2 regions of the Pseudomonas sp. Sample_16 genome follow, and region 1 is predicted to be linked to the other one. Evidence: predicted binding sites of a transcription regulator. Region 1 holds the regulator's gene; the other holds the start of a gene.
What was found. Region 1 encodes FliA, which starts transcription of late flagellar genes. Its sites were predicted from a motif close to CTAAAGTTTNNNNNNNNNNNGCCGNTAA; they were not measured.
Positions count from the first base shown of each region.

Region 2: D8U69_RS24910 (methyl-accepting chemotaxis protein) is a predicted target of FliA. The motif match lies at 6,068-6,095, and genes of this name have one in related genera.

Region 1 covers NZ_RCOB01000197.1:108,793-116,214, forward strand. Annotated here, with positions in the region: gene D8U69_RS26355 (chemotaxis protein CheA) at 1-2,220, opposite strand, end outside; gene D8U69_RS26360 (protein phosphatase CheZ) at 2,276-3,064, opposite strand; gene D8U69_RS26365 (chemotaxis response regulator CheY) at 3,084-3,455, opposite strand; gene fliA (RNA polymerase sigma factor FliA) at 3,622-4,362, opposite strand; gene fleN (flagellar synthesis regulator FleN) at 4,359-5,189, opposite strand; gene flhF (flagellar biosynthesis protein FlhF) at 5,306-6,631, opposite strand; gene flhA (flagellar biosynthesis protein FlhA) at 6,643-7,422, opposite strand, start outside.
Region 2 covers NZ_RCOB01000189.1:4,197-11,618, reverse strand. Annotated here, with positions in the region: gene D8U69_RS24925 (response regulator transcription factor) at 1-492, shown strand, start outside; gene D8U69_RS24920 (ATP-binding protein) at 489-1,805, shown strand; gene D8U69_RS24915 (MFS transporter) at 1,912-3,588, opposite strand; gene D8U69_RS24910 (methyl-accepting chemotaxis protein) at 3,880-6,027, opposite strand; gene D8U69_RS24905 (Na+/H+ antiporter NhaC family protein) at 6,252-7,422, shown strand, end outside.

The DNA.
Region 1 (7,422 bases):
CGCAATGCGGCCGTCACCGGTGATGGTGGCGCCGGACATGCCCGGGGTTCCCTGGAGCATTTTGCCCAATGGCTTGATGACCACTTCTTCCTGGCCCACCAGTTGATCGACGACGAAGCCGATCCGCTGGGTGCCCACCGAAAGGATCACCACATGGCCTTCGCGCTGCTCTTCGTGAGCGGCGGAGCTGACCAGCCAGCGCTTGAGGTAGAACAACGGCAGCGCCTTGTCCCGCACGATCACCACTTCCTGGCCGTCCACCACGTTGGTGGTCGACAGGTCGAGGTGGAAGATCTCGTTGACGTTCACCAGCGGAAAGGCGAACGCCTGGTTGCCGAGCATGACCATCAGCGTCGGCATGATCGCCAGGGTCAACGGCACCTTGATGACGATCTTCGACCCCTGGCCCTTGGCCGAGAAAATATTGATCGAACCGTTGAGCTGGGAAATCTTGGTTTTCACCACGTCCATGCCCACGCCACGACCCGACACGTCGGATATCTCGGTCTTGGTCGAGAAACCCGGGGCGAAAATCAGGTTGTAGCACTCGGTATCGCTCAGTCGATCGGCCGCGTCCTTGTCCATCACGCCGCGTTTTACCGCGATCGAACGCAACACGTTCGGGTCCATGCCCTTGCCATCATCGGAGATCGACAACAGGATGTGATCGCCTTCCTGTTCCGCGGCGAGAATGACCTTGCCGCCACGGGCCTTGCCCGAGGCTTCGCGTTCTTCCGGCGACTCGATGCCGTGGTCGACCGCGTTGCGCACCAAGTGGACCAACGGGTCGGCCAAGGCCTCGACGAGGTTCTTGTCGAGGTCGGTCTCTTCGCCGACCAGCTCCAGGTTGATCTCTTTCTTGAGCTGGCGCGCCAGGTCGCGAACCAGGCGCGGGAAGCGCCCGAAGACTTTCTTGATCGGTTGCATCCGGGTCTTCATGACCGCGGTTTGCAGATCGGCCGTGACCACGTCGAGGTTGGACACGGCTTTGGACATGGCTTCGTCGGCGCTGTTGGCACCCAGGCGGACCAGGCGGTTACGCACCAGCACCAGTTCGCCAACCATGTTCATGATTTCGTCGAGACGCGCGGTGTCGACCCGCACAGTGGTCTCGGCTTCGCTGGCCGGTTTTTCCGCGGGCGGTGCGGCCGGGGCACGGGCCGGAGCCGGTGCAGCGGCGGCAGGTGCCGGCTTCGCGGCTTCGGCCTTCGGTTCAGGAGCCTTGGCCACCGGCTTCGGTGCCGCAGCCTTGGCGACAGGCGCCGCAACCGAGGCGCTCGCGCCGGTTGCCGTGCCAGCCGTGGCGCCCACTTCAGTGAACTTGCCCTTGCCGTGCAATTCGTCGAGCAGCGATTCGAATTCGTGATCGGTAATCAAGTCACTGCCGGCCGCCGCAGCGGTTGGCGCAGCAGGCGTCGGCACCGAAGCGATGGCCGATTCCAGCGCATCCACGGCAAAATTGCCCTTGCCGTGCAGTTGGTCGAGCAGTGCTTCGAATTCGTCGTCGGTGATGTCGGAACTGTCGCCCGCGGCTTTCGGAGCCTGCGGCGCGGCAGGGGCCGCCGGTGCCACCGCATCAACGGCGAACTGGCCTTTACCGTGCAACTGGTCGAGCAACGACTCGAACTCGGCGTCGGTGATTTCGTCGCTGGCCGCAGTATCGGCGGCGGGCGCTGGAGCAGCCGCCGGCGCCTCGGCCTGGGCCTTGACGGCGTTCAGCGAGTCCAGCAGTTGTTCGAATTCATTGTCGGTGATGTCGCCTGACTCGCTTTGAGCGGCAGGTTCTTCAACCACTTCGGCGACGGGTGCTGGCGCTGCCTCGTCAGCCGATTGCGGCTCGGCCAGACGGGCCAGTGCCGCGAGTAATTCTGGCGTGGCAGCCGTGATCGGGCCACGCTCGCGGACTTCGCTGAACATGCTGTTCACCGCGTCCAGTGCTTCGAGAACCACGTCCATCAATTCCGAGTCAACGCGACGTTCGCCCTTGCGCAGGATGTCGAACACGTTCTCGGCGATGTGGCAGCACTCCACCAGCTCGTTGAGCTGGAGGAAGCCGGCGCCCCCTTTTACAGTGTGAAAACCGCGAAAAATTGCATTGAGCAGATCCGCATCATCCGGTCGGCTTTCCAGCTCGACCAGCTGTTCGGACAGTTGCTCTAGAATCTCGCCGGCCTCAACCAGGAAATCCTGAAGGATCTCTTCATCGGCGCCGAAGCTCATTAATGGTGTGCTCCTACAGGTCTAAAAACCCAAAAAACCTGAAATTCCTGAAACTCTAGAATCCAAGGCTGGATAACAAATCGTCCACATCGTCCTGACCGGACACAACGTCTTCTCTTTTATCGGCATGAATCTGCGGACCTTCACCCTGAGAGAGATGTTTTTGTGGATCTTTTTCTGCAAGCATTGCTTCACGGTCATGCTCGATGCCCGCAAAACGGTCAACCTGACTGGCCATGAGCACGAGCTTGAGCAGGTTGCTCTCGACTTCGGTGACGAGTTGGGTCACACGCTTGATGACTTGACCTGTGAGGTCCTGATAATCCTGGGCCAGCAGAATATCGTTGAGGTTTCCCGACACGGCACGGTTGTCTGTGCTGCTGCGCGTCAGGAACCCGTCGACTCGCCGGGCCAGTTCGCGGAACTCTTCAGCCCCGACTTCGCGACGCATGAACCGCCCCCAATCCGTGCTCAAGGCCTGGGCTTCGTCAGCCAGGCTGTTGACCAGCGGCGTGGCGTTTTCCACCAGGTCCATGGTGCGGTTGGCTGCGGCCTCGGTCAGCTTGACCACATAACCCAGACGCTCGGTGGCGTCGGTGATCTGTGACACCTCTTCGGCTTGCGGCATGTGCGGGTCAATCTGAAAATTGACGATCGCGCTATGCAGCTCGCGCGTGAGCTTGCCCACTTCCTGATACAGGCCGCGGTCACGGGTCTGGTTGAGCTCATGGATCAATTGCACAGCATCGCCAAACCTGCCCTTTTCAAGGCTCGCGACCAGTTCGACGGCGTGTTTTTTCAGGGTCGATTCAAAATCGCCCTGCGAAGATTCGTTATGCCCCATAGCTCCCCCGTGGCGCAGTTCAACCGATGCGTTCGAAAATCTTCTCGATTTTTTCTTTCAACGCCTGGGCCGTGAAGGGTTTGACCACATAGCCGTTTACACCGGCCTGGGCCGCTTCGATGATCTGCTCGCGCTTGGCTTCAGCGGTCACCATCAACACCGGCAGGTGCTTGAGCTTTTCATCGGCACGCACGTGACGCAGCAGATCGATACCGGTCATGCCAGGCATGTTCCAGTCGGTCACCAGAAAGTCGATGCTCCCGCTGTTGAGGACCGGAATGGCGGTAGTGCCATCGTCGGCCTCGACCGTGTTGGTGAACCCAAGGTCACGCAACAGGTTTTTTATGATCCGCCGCATCGTTGAGAAGTCATCAACGATGAGGATTTTCATGTTCTTGTCCAATTCGACCTCCAAGCAGACTAAAACGCGCCCAGCACCTGGACGCGCCATTTCAATCAATCTGGCAAAGCACTCGATGACTGTCTGGAGTACAACGAAGCGAGACCGGCGCGGTTCATCACCCCACCAGCCACGTCGCAGTGCCCCCACACTGCCTTCAGCGCGCTCGCCACTCTCCCAAACGCCCCCTTAAACGGGCCGCGCACTGGCTATGTAACTGGCTGACCCGAGATTCGCTGACCCCCAGGACCTCACCGATTTCCTTGAGATTCAACTCTTCGTCGTAGTACAGCGCCAACACCAGTCGCTCGCGCTCCGGCAAATTGGCAATCGCGTCCGCCAGCGCTGCCTGGAAGCGTTCATCCTCCAGATCGCGTGACGGCTCGAGATGAGCACTCGCGCCATCCTCGTGCAGCCCTTCGTGTTCGCCGTCCTGCAACAGATCGTCGAAACTGAATAACCGGCTGCCCAGGGTGTCGTTCAAAATCCCGTAATAATCGTCGAGACTCAATTGGAGTTCGGCCGCAACTTCGTGATCTTTAGCGTCACGGCCGGTTTTCGCTTCAATCGAGCGGATGGCGTCGCTGACCATGCGGGTATTGCGGTGGACCGAGCGTGGCGCCCAGTCACCCTTGCGCACTTCATCGAGCATGGCGCCGCGGATGCGGATGCCCGCGTACGTCTCGAAACTCGCGCCTTTGCTGGCGTCGTATTTGGTCGAGACTTCCAGCAGGCCGATCATCCCGGCCTGGATCAAGTCTTCGACCTGGACACTGGCCGGCAGACGCGCCAGCAAGTGATAGGCAATGCGTTTGACCAGCGGCGCGTAACGCTCGATCAGCTCGTACTGCGCATCGCGTGCCGATTTCTTGTAGAGGTTGTAGCCGCTGGCTGTCATAGCACGGGTCCTGCCGTTTGTTGCACGAGGCGTTCGACGAAGAACTCCAGATGCCCACGCGGGTTGGCGGGCAACGGCCAGGTGTCGACCTTCTGCGCGATTGCCTTGAACGCCAGCGAGCACTTGGAGCGCGGGAATGCTTCGTAGACGGCACGCTGTTTTTGCACGGCCTTGCGCACGCTTTCGTCATAAGGCACGGCGCCGACGTATTGCAGGGCGACGTCGAGGAAACGATCCGTGACCTTGGTCAACTTGGCGAACAGATTGCGCCCTTCCTGCGGGCTCTGGGCCATGTTGGCCAGCACGCGGAAACGGTTCATGCCGTAGTCACGGTTGAGCAGTTTGATCAGGGCGTAGGCGTCGGTAATGGAGGTCGGCTCGTCGCAGACCACCAGCAACACTTCCTGGGCGGCACGGACAAAACTGACTACCGAGTCACCAATCCCCGCAGCGGTGTCGATCACCAGTACGTCGAGGTTGTCGCCGATATCGCTGAAGGCCTGGATCAGGCCGGCGTGCTGCGCCGGGCTCAAGTGAACCATGCTCTGGGTGCCGGACGCGGCGGGAACGATGCGGATGCCGCCGGGGCCCTGCAACAGGACGTCGCGCAGCTCGCAGCGACCTTCGATCACGTCGGCCAGGGTCCGTTTGGGTGTCAGCCCCAGCAGAACGTCGACGTTCGCCAGCCCCAGATCGGCGTCCAGCAGCATGACGCGCCGGCCGAGCTCAGCTAGAGCCAGGGACAAGTTCACTGACACGTTAGTCTTCCCGACGCCACCTTTGCCGCCGGTCACCGCGATCACCTGTACGGGATGCATGCTGCCCATGTTATTTCTTTACCTTGTCTTGCATAGACGGAGGCCACATTACTGGCTGCGCGTTCACAATCGGAACAATGCATGGCAGACCATCGATGTAGGTACAAAAACTATTCATTGTTACCTCAGCCTACCTGCTTGGTGGGGCTGTGGTAGATATCAGCGAACATGTCAGCCATGGCTTCTTCGCTGGGTTCTTCCTGCATTTGCACGCTCACGGCACGGCTGACCAGTTGATGACGGCGCGGCAGATGCAAATCATCCGGAATCCGCGGGCCATCAGTCAGGTAGGCTACCGGCAACTCATGGCTGATGGCCAGGCTCAACACCTCGCCCAGACTGGCCGTTTCATCCAGTTTAGTCAGGATGCAGCCAGCGAGCCCGCAACGCTTGTAACTGTGATAAGCGGCGGTTAGAACCTGTTTCTGGCTGGTGGTTGCCAGAACCAGATAATTTTTCGATTTGATGCCACGACCGGCCAGGCTTTCGAGCTGCATGCGCAATGCCGGATCGCTGGCTTGAAGGCCGGCGGTATCGATCAGCACCACACGCTTGCGCAGCAAAGGTTCCAGCGCCTGCGCCAGCGATTGCCCCGGATCGACGTGGGTCACCGACACATTGAGAATCCGGCCGAGGGTCTTGAGCTGTTCCTGGGCACCGATACGGTAGCTGTCCATGCTCACCAGCGCGATGTTCTGCGCGCCGTACTTGAGCACATAACGGGCAGCCAGCTTGGCCAGGGTGGTGGTCTTGCCCATGCCGGCAGGGCCGACCATGGCAATCACACCGCCCTCTTCCAGCGGCTCGATTTCCGGCGTGGCAATCATCCGCGCCAGATGCGCCAGCAACATGCGCCAGGCTTGGCGGGGTTCTTGAATATCGGTGATCAGTGCCAGCAAGTCGCGGGACAACGGCCCGGACAAACCGATACGTTGCAGACGGCGCCAGAGGTTGGCCTGGCCCGGGCTGCTGCCTTGCAGCTGATTCCATGCCAGGGAGCCCAGCTGTACTTCCATCAGTTCGCGCAGGCTGTTGAGCTCAAAACGCATCGAGTCAAATACCCGGGAGTCCACCGCGGGCGCCGCAGCAGGCGCTGGCGCAGGACGCCGAGGCTCGGCGTAGGTCGGCTCGATCAGTGGCTCGGCGGCGGTGAGGGGCAACCCGGCGAACAACTGGCGATTGGTGGCATTGTCGCTTTCGCCGTCGCTGCGCAGGCTCAGCTCGGCCTGGGCGGTGACGATGCGCGACTGCGTCTTGCGCAGCTCGTCTTCGAGTTCCATGTTCGGCACGCGTGGCGCCAGCGCCGACAGCTTGTAATCCAGGGCAGCCGTGAGCTCGACACCACCGGCGATGCGACGGTTGCCGATGATGGCCGCTTCAGCGCCCAGTTCATCACGAACCAGTTTCATGGCCTGACGCATATCGGCGGCGAAAAAACGCTTAACTTGCATAAACCACTACCTCAGCCGTTGGGCCCTACTGTCGCAACGATGGTCACTTGCTTGTTGTCAGGGATTTCCTGATAAGCCAACACGTGCAAACCCGGGACTGCCAGCCGGCCAAATCGCGAGAGCATCGCGCGAACCGGACCGGCCACCAGCAGAATCACCGGTTGACCTTGCATCTCCTGGCGCTGCGCCGCATCGATCAGCGAGCGTTGCAGCTTTTCAGCCATGCTTGGCTCCAGCAGAACGCCCTCTTCCGAGCCTTGTCCTGCCTTCTGCAGACTATTGAGCAATATTTGTTCCAACCTTGGCTCCAGCGTGATCACTGGCAGCTCGGAGTCAGTGCCTACAATGCTTTGCACGATTGCGCGGCTAACGCCGACACGCACCGCAGCCACCAGGGCGGCGGTATCTTGACTCTTGGAAGCGTTGTTGGCGATGGCCTCGGCAATGCTTCGAATGTCACGCACCGGCACCTGCTCTGCCAGCAGCGCTTGCAGAACCTTGAGCAGTTGCGACAGCGACAACACACCTGGCACCAATTCTTCGGCCAGTTTCGGCGAGTTTTTCGCCAGCAACTGCATCAGTTGCTGCACTTCCTCGTGCCCGATCAGCTCACTGGAATGCTTGTACAGAATCTGGTTCAAGTGAGTGGCCACTACTGTACTGGCATCAACCACTGTATAGCCAAGGGATTGTGCCTGGGCACGCTGACTGATTTCGATCCAGACCGCTTCCAGACCGAAAGCCGGATCTTTGGCGGTAATGCCGTTGAGCGTGCCGTATACCTGCCCCGG
Region 2 (7,422 bases), on a different contig from region 1:
TTGGACGTGCTGGCTCAATGGCGTGCCGCAGGTCTGGCTACGCCAGTGCTGATCCTCACCGCACGCGGTTCCTGGGCTGAACGCATCGAAGGCCTGAAGGCCGGTGCCGACGATTACCTGACCAAACCGTTCCATCCCGAAGAGCTGCATTTACGCATTCAGGCGTTGTTGCGTCGCTCCCACGGCCAGGCCAATCAACCGACGCTCAAGGCTGCCGGGTTGCATCTGGACGAGGGCCGTCAGTGTGTGACACGCGATGGCGCCGAGGTCCAGCTCACCGCAGCTGAGTTCCGCTTGCTGCGTTATTTCATGCTGCACCCCGAGCAAATCCTTTCCAAAAGCCACCTCGCCGAACACCTCTACGACGGTGAAACCGAGCGCGATTCCAACGTGCTGGAAGTTCACGTCAATCACCTGCGGCGCAAGCTCGGCAAGAGTGTGATCGAAACCCGTCGCGGCCAGGGTTACCTGTTCGGCGGGCAAGCCAGGTGAGGTCGATCCAGCGGCGCTTGAGCCTTGGCCTGATCAGCGTCATGGTGATTGTCGGCCTGATACTGGCGCAAACCAGTCTGTGGTTGTTTGAAATGGGCTTGCAGCGCTACCTCGAGGCGGGATTGCGCAACGACAGCGAGAGCCTGCTGGTGGCGCTGGTGCGTGGCCCGCAGGGCTTGCAACTGGATGAGCGGCGCTTGTCTCCAGCCTATCAACGGCCGTTTTCCGGTCATTATTTCCGTATCGATTTTGCCGACAGTCATTGGCGCTCCCGTTCATTGTGGGATCAGGAGCTGCCGCGCCTCGATCATCCCGGCCTGCACAGCAACCTGCAACTGGGGCCGGAAGGGCAGCAATTGCTGGTGTTGCGTTCCGACTATCGGCGCCTCGGCCAGTCGATTTCCATCAGTGTGGCGCAGGATTACACGCCGGTGCGCGAGAGCTTCCAGCGGATGCAGCAGGTCGGGCTCGGACTGGGGCTGGCGGGGTTGCTGCTGATCCTGCTGTTGCAACGGGTCACTGTGCGTCGCGCCTTGCGCCCGCTGGAAAAGGCCCGCGAACAGATCGCGCAACTGCAACAGGGCCAGCGCTCGCAACTTGATGAGCAGGTACCGGTGGAATTGGAGCCGCTGGTGGCGCAGATCAACCACCTGCTGGCTCACACTGAAGACAGCCTCAAGCGCTCGCGCAATGCCTTGGGCAATCTGGGTCACGCCTTGAAAACCCCATTGGCCGTGCTGTTGAGTCTTGCCTCGAGCGAACAGCTCGACGCGCATCCGCAACTGCGCAAGGTGCTCAAGGAACAACTGGAACAGGTGCAACAGCGGCTCAATCGTGAACTCAATCGCGCTCGCTTGGCCGGCGATGCACTGCCGGGCGCACTGTTTGACTGCGACGCCGAACTGCCGGGGTTGTTGGCGACATTGAACATGATTCACGGCGACCATCTGAACCTGAGCTATCGCACCCCGGCCGGGCTGCAACTGCCATGGGATCGCGAGGATCTGCTGGAACTGCTCGGCAACCTGTTGGACAACGCCTGCAAATGGGCCGATGCCGAAGTCCGATTGAGTGTGGTCGAGGCTGCAGAAAGTTTTCAGCTGATTGTCGAAGACGACGGGCCGGGCATTCCCGAAGACCGGCGCGATCAGGTGTTCAGCCGCGGCGCACGGCTGGATGAACAGGCCGATGGGCATGGCCTGGGCCTGGGCATTGTGCGCGATATCGTCGACACCTGGGGCGGGGGCATGCACTTGCAGGTGAGCGAGTGGGGCGGGTTGAAAGTGTTGATCGAACTACCAAAACGCACCTGAAAACCCACCAACATCCCCCGTAGGAGCAAAGCTTGCTCGCGATGGCGATCTCCCGTCCGCCATCTCCGGCAAGCCGTGCTCCCACAGGGGTTGTGTTGTGCCGGTTTCAGGTGTGATGAATCTCCCGATCCTTGGTTTCCGGCATGAAGAAAATCCCCAGAATCGCCGTCATCACTGCGATCACGATCGGATACCACAGGCCGTAATAGATATCCCCAGTGGCTGCCACCATAGCGAAGGCCACCGTCGGCAGGAACCCGCCAAACCAGCCGTTGCCGATGTGGTACGGCAGCGACATCGAGGTATAGCGGATACGTGCCGGGAACAGTTCAACCAGCCACGCGGCGATCGGGCCGTACACCATGGTCACGTAGATGACGAGAATGGTCAGGAGCAACAACACCATCGGATAGTTGGTCTTGGCCGGGTCAGCCTTTTCGGGGTAGCCGGCCTCCTTCAGAGCGGTAGCGAGCGAGGCGGTGAAGGCATCGTTCTTCGCCTTGAAGTCGGCGGCCGGCATGCCGGTGCCCTCGAAACTCTGGATCACCTTCTCACCGATCCGCACCTGCGCCACAGTGCCCGGCTCGGCCTTCTCGTTTTTATAGGGGATCGCCCGTCTGGCCAGCACGGTCTTGGCCAAGTCACAGGAGCTGGTGAATTTGGCCTTGCCCACCGGGTCGAACTGGAACGAACACTGGTCAGGATCGGCGACCACCGTGACCGGGTTTTTCTCCTGGGCGACGAACACATCGGGATTGCCGTACTGGGTCAGCGCATTGAAAATCGGGAAATACGTCAGCGCCGCGAGGATGCAGCCGGCCATTATGATTCCTTTGCGGCCGATCCGATCGGACAGGCTGCCGAAAATCACGAAGAACGGCGTGCCGATCAGCAACGAGCCGGCGATCAGCAGGTTGGCGGTCTGCGGTTCGATTTTCAATGTTTGCAACAGGAAGAACAACGCGTAGAACTGCCCGGTGTACCAGACCACGGCTTGCCCGGCAGTGCCGCCGAGCAGGGCCATGATGACGATCTTGAGGTTGTCCCAGCGGGCGAAAGATTCGGTCAGCGGCGCCTTGGAGGATTTGCCCTCAGCCTTCATTTTCAGGAACACCGGTGACTCGTTGAGTTGCAGGCGGATGTACACCGAGATGATCAACAGCAGGATCGACAGCAGGAACGGGATCCGCCAGCCCCAGGCTTCGAAGGCTTCAGTGCCCAGCGCTGTGCGACAGGCCAGGATCACCAGCAATGACAGAAACAGACCGAGGGTCGCGGTGGTCTGGATCCATGAGGTGAAGTAACCGCGTTTGCCTTTTGGCGCGTGTTCGGCCACGTAAGTCGCCGCACCGCCGTATTCGCCACCCAGGGCCAGGCCCTGCAGCAAGCGCAGGGTGATGAGGATAATCGGCGCCGCCACCCCGATGGTCGCGTACCCCGGTAAAAAGCCCACCACCGCCGTGGACACACCCATGATCACAATGGTGATGAGGAAGGTGTGTTTGCGTCCGATCATGTCACCCAGCCGGCCAAAAACAATTGCGCCGAATGGCCGCACGGCAAAGCCTGCGGCGAACGCGAGCAAAGCGAAGATGAAGGACGTGGTCTCGTTGACGCCGGCAAAGAAGTGCTTGGCGATGATCGCGGCGAGGGAGCCATACAGGTAAAAGTCGTACCACTCGAACACGGTGCCCAAGGACGAGGCAAAGATGACTTTACGTTCCTCCTTGGTAATCCCGCGGTTGGGCGCACTGCCCGTGGTTGTATTGTCGATTGCCGCCATGAGTTTTCTCCGTTGTTCTTGTTTTAGGCCGGAGCACCTCTCATTTGTTGCCGTACCCGGGCCCTGGGACACAGACTGACGGCCTCGCATCGCTGCAAGGTTTCATGAAGCATAATCGGCTTCCGGAAGATATCCACTCGCCATCATTGAAGATGGAAAGTGAATGGCAAGGATGTACACGAAAACCTGTGGGAGCGAGCTTGCTCGCGATAGCGGTGTACTGGACACATTGATACTGAATGTGTCGCCGCCATCGCCAGCAAGCCGGCTCCTACAGGGGATCAGTGGTAATTAGACGCGGAACTGATCCATCAACCCCTGCTGATGATTGGCCAGGCAATTGAGCGACTGGCTCACCCGTGCTGATTCGTTGGCTTGTCCCGACAACGATTCGGTCACATCGCGAATGGTCGCGACATTGTTATTGATCTCCTCGGCAACCGCGCTTTGCTCTTCGGCTGCACTGGCGATTTGCAGGTTCATGTCGCTGATCACGGTCACCGCATCGCCGATCTGCCGCAGTGCCGTAACGGCCTGTCCAACCTGCTCGACACTGCCCTGGGCCTGGCGATGGCTGTTGCCCATCGAGCCCACCACATCCTGGGTGCCGCTTTGCAATTGCTCGATCACCACACGGGTTTCCTCGACGGACTCCTGGGTGCGTCGCGCCAGGTTGCGCACTTCATCGGCCACCACGGCAAACCCACGCCCGGCTTCACCGGCACGGGCGGCTTCGATGGCGGCGTTGAGTGCCAGCAGGTTGGTCTGTTCAGCAATGGCGCGGATCACTTCGAGTACCGACCCGATTTTTTCGCTATTGGCAGCCAGGCCTTCAACCTGGACCATCGCCGCGCTCATGTCGGCGGCGAGGTTGTCGATGCTGGTGGTGGTGCGGTCGATCACGGTCAGGCCTTGGCGAGTCGCCTGGTCGGCATCCCGCGCCGCTTGTGCGGCCTGGGCGGCGCTGCGGGCGACATCCTGGGCAGTGGCGCTCATTTCGTGGGACGCGGTGGCGACCTGATCCACCTGACGATATTGCTGTTCCATGCCGGCGCTGGTCTGGGTGGCGATGGCGGACGATTGGTCAGCGGTGTTGCGGGCATCCTGCACCGAGCGTTTCACTTCGGCGATAATCGGTTGCAGCTTGTCGAGGAAGCGGTTGAACCAGCCCGCCAATTGCCCCAGCTCATCCTGTTTGTCGTAGGCCAGGCGTCGAGTCAGGTCGCCTTCGCCGCTGGCGATGTCTTCGAGCATGTACGCCACGCCGAGGATCGGTTTGGTCACACTGCGGGCCATCAGCCACACCAGCACCAGCCCGATCAATGCGGCGAGGACACCCAGCCCCAACTCGGTCAGTGTGCCGGCCGTGTTGCTTTCATCCAGCTGCTTTTTCAAGGCTTCGGCGGGACCGATCAGCACTTTTTCAGGGACGTCGAGCAACACACCCCAGGATTTTCCATCGGGAATCGGTTGGAAGGGCGATATGACTTTGAGCTGCTGATGGCTGTGCAGGCTGCCGGTCTGGCTGCTGCCGGCGAGCATGCGCATCAGTTCGGCACCGCTGGTCTGGTCCACGGTTTCCAGGCGCTGGCTGAGTTTGCCGGCGTCCGGGCTGTGACCGGCGAGCAGGCCGGCCGGGCTGACAATACTGACGCTGGTCTGGCCGTCGTAGAGCTTTTTGCTGGCGCCCTGACTGATCGTTTGCAAGCTGTTGAGGTTGATATCCACCGATAGCGAAGCGATGACCTTGCCGTTGACCATCAGCGGGAACACGATGCTGGTCATCAGCACTTTCTGGCCGTCGATCACATAAAAGTAGGGTTCGATCACGCAGGGCTTGAGGCGGGTGCGCGGGCAGGTGAACCAGGCATTGGCCGGTTCGCCGCTGGGGCCGCTGCTGGTGTCGGCCATGTCGCTTTCCGGCAGCGCCATGGACGTTACCTTGCCCGGCGTCGGCTGTGACCAGTACAGGGCAAAACGGCCCTTGTCGTTACTGCCCAGTTCGGCTTGTCCGCTGAACAGATCGTCCTTGCCATCCAGGCCATTGGGCTCAAACACCAGGGACAAGCCGAGCAGTTCGGGGTTGGCTTGCAGGGCCGATTTGACCTGTCGTGTCAGGTCTTCGCGTAGGTCGAAGGCATCGAGGAAACGCTTCTCGGCCTGGTCTCGCAAAAACAGCACCTGACGGGAAAATCCATGCCCGTATTGATAGGCGTCCATGAACTGCTGGCGAATGACCAGTGCCTGGTTTTCACCCTGGGACTCGATCCGTGCCTGCGCCGCTTCAGTCAGCATTTCCATGCTCGAGGCTTTCACCAACTCGGAGCTGTGCTCCATGCGGTACAGCGAAAGACCTACCAGCAGGGTCACGATGCCCGCCAGGCACAGCCCGGCCAGCAGGGTGATTTTCCATTGAATGGAAAGTTGTCTGAGCGACATGGAGACGTCCTTATTCGATAAATATCTGAGACTTTGCACTGTAACGGCTGTGATTTGGCTTTCTTTATCTCGCCCCGGTGAATAAATGACCTCGAGCGCGGCTTTGACACCGGGCCGTGTCTGCGGCAAAGTGCGCGCCCTTCTAATAAGACCCATTCTTTAACCCGCTGGTGGCTCATGCAGGCGCCCGGCTGGACTCTTTTCGCTTGTCTGGAGTAGTGACAATGAATGCAGTAATTGCCGCGGTCGGCGTCATGCTGATACTCAGCCTGTCCCGCGTGCATGTGGTGATCGCGCTGATCGTAGGTGCGCTGGTGGGTGGCTTGACCGGTGGCCTGGGGATCGAGGCGACGCTCAAAGCCTTCAACAGCGGCCTCGGCGGCGGGGCGACCGTGGCGTTGTCCTACGCCTTGCTCGGTGCTTTCGCGGTGGCCATTGCCAAGTCCGGCATGGCCCATGCCCTGGCCGACAAGGCCTTGGCGATGGTCGATCGCCAGCACGCCTCGGGCGGTGGCCAGGTCAAGTGGTTGTTGATCGGGTTGCTCTGGGTCGTGGCCATTGCCTCGCAGAACATCTTGCCGATACATATCGCCTTCATTCCCTTGCTGGTGCCGCCGCTTTTATACGTGCTGACCAAGTTGCAACTCGATCGCCGGTTGATCGCCTGTGTCATTACCTTCGGCCTCATCACCCCGTACATGTTTCTGCCCGTGGGCTTCGGCAACATCTTCCTCAATGAGATCCTGCTGGCCAACGTCGCCCGCAGCGGCGTGGACATCAGCGGCATCAACGTCACCCACGCCATGGGGATTCCGGCGCTGGGCATGCTGGTGGGCTTGCTGATTGCGTTCGTCAGTTACCGCAAGAAGCGTGTCTACGATCTGCAAAAGATCGAGCAAGTCGAACAGGTTGCGGTGCAATACAACCCGTTGAGCCTGATGGTCGCGGGTGCGGCGATTGCGGCGGCCTTCATTATTCAGCTGTTGCTGGACTCGATGATCATCGGTGCGCTGGCCGGATTCCTGATTTTCTCGGTATCGGGCATCGTCAAATGGCGCGACACCGATGACCTGTTCACCGAAGGCATGAAGATGATGGCGATGATCGGCTTCATCATGATCGCCGCTTCCGGGTTTGGCGAAGTGATCAAGGCCACCGGGCAAGTGCAGACACTCGTCGAAACGTCGGCAGCGTGGATCGGCCACAGCAAAGCCATCGGCGCCTTGCTGATGCTGCTGGTGGGATTGCTGGTGACCATGGGCATTGGTTCGTCGTTTTCCACCGTGCCGATCCTGGCGGTGATTTTCGTGCCGTTGTGCGTGCAACTTGGCTTCAGTCCGATCGCCATCGTGTGCATCGTCGGTACGGCCGGTGCCCTCGGTGATGCCGGTTCGC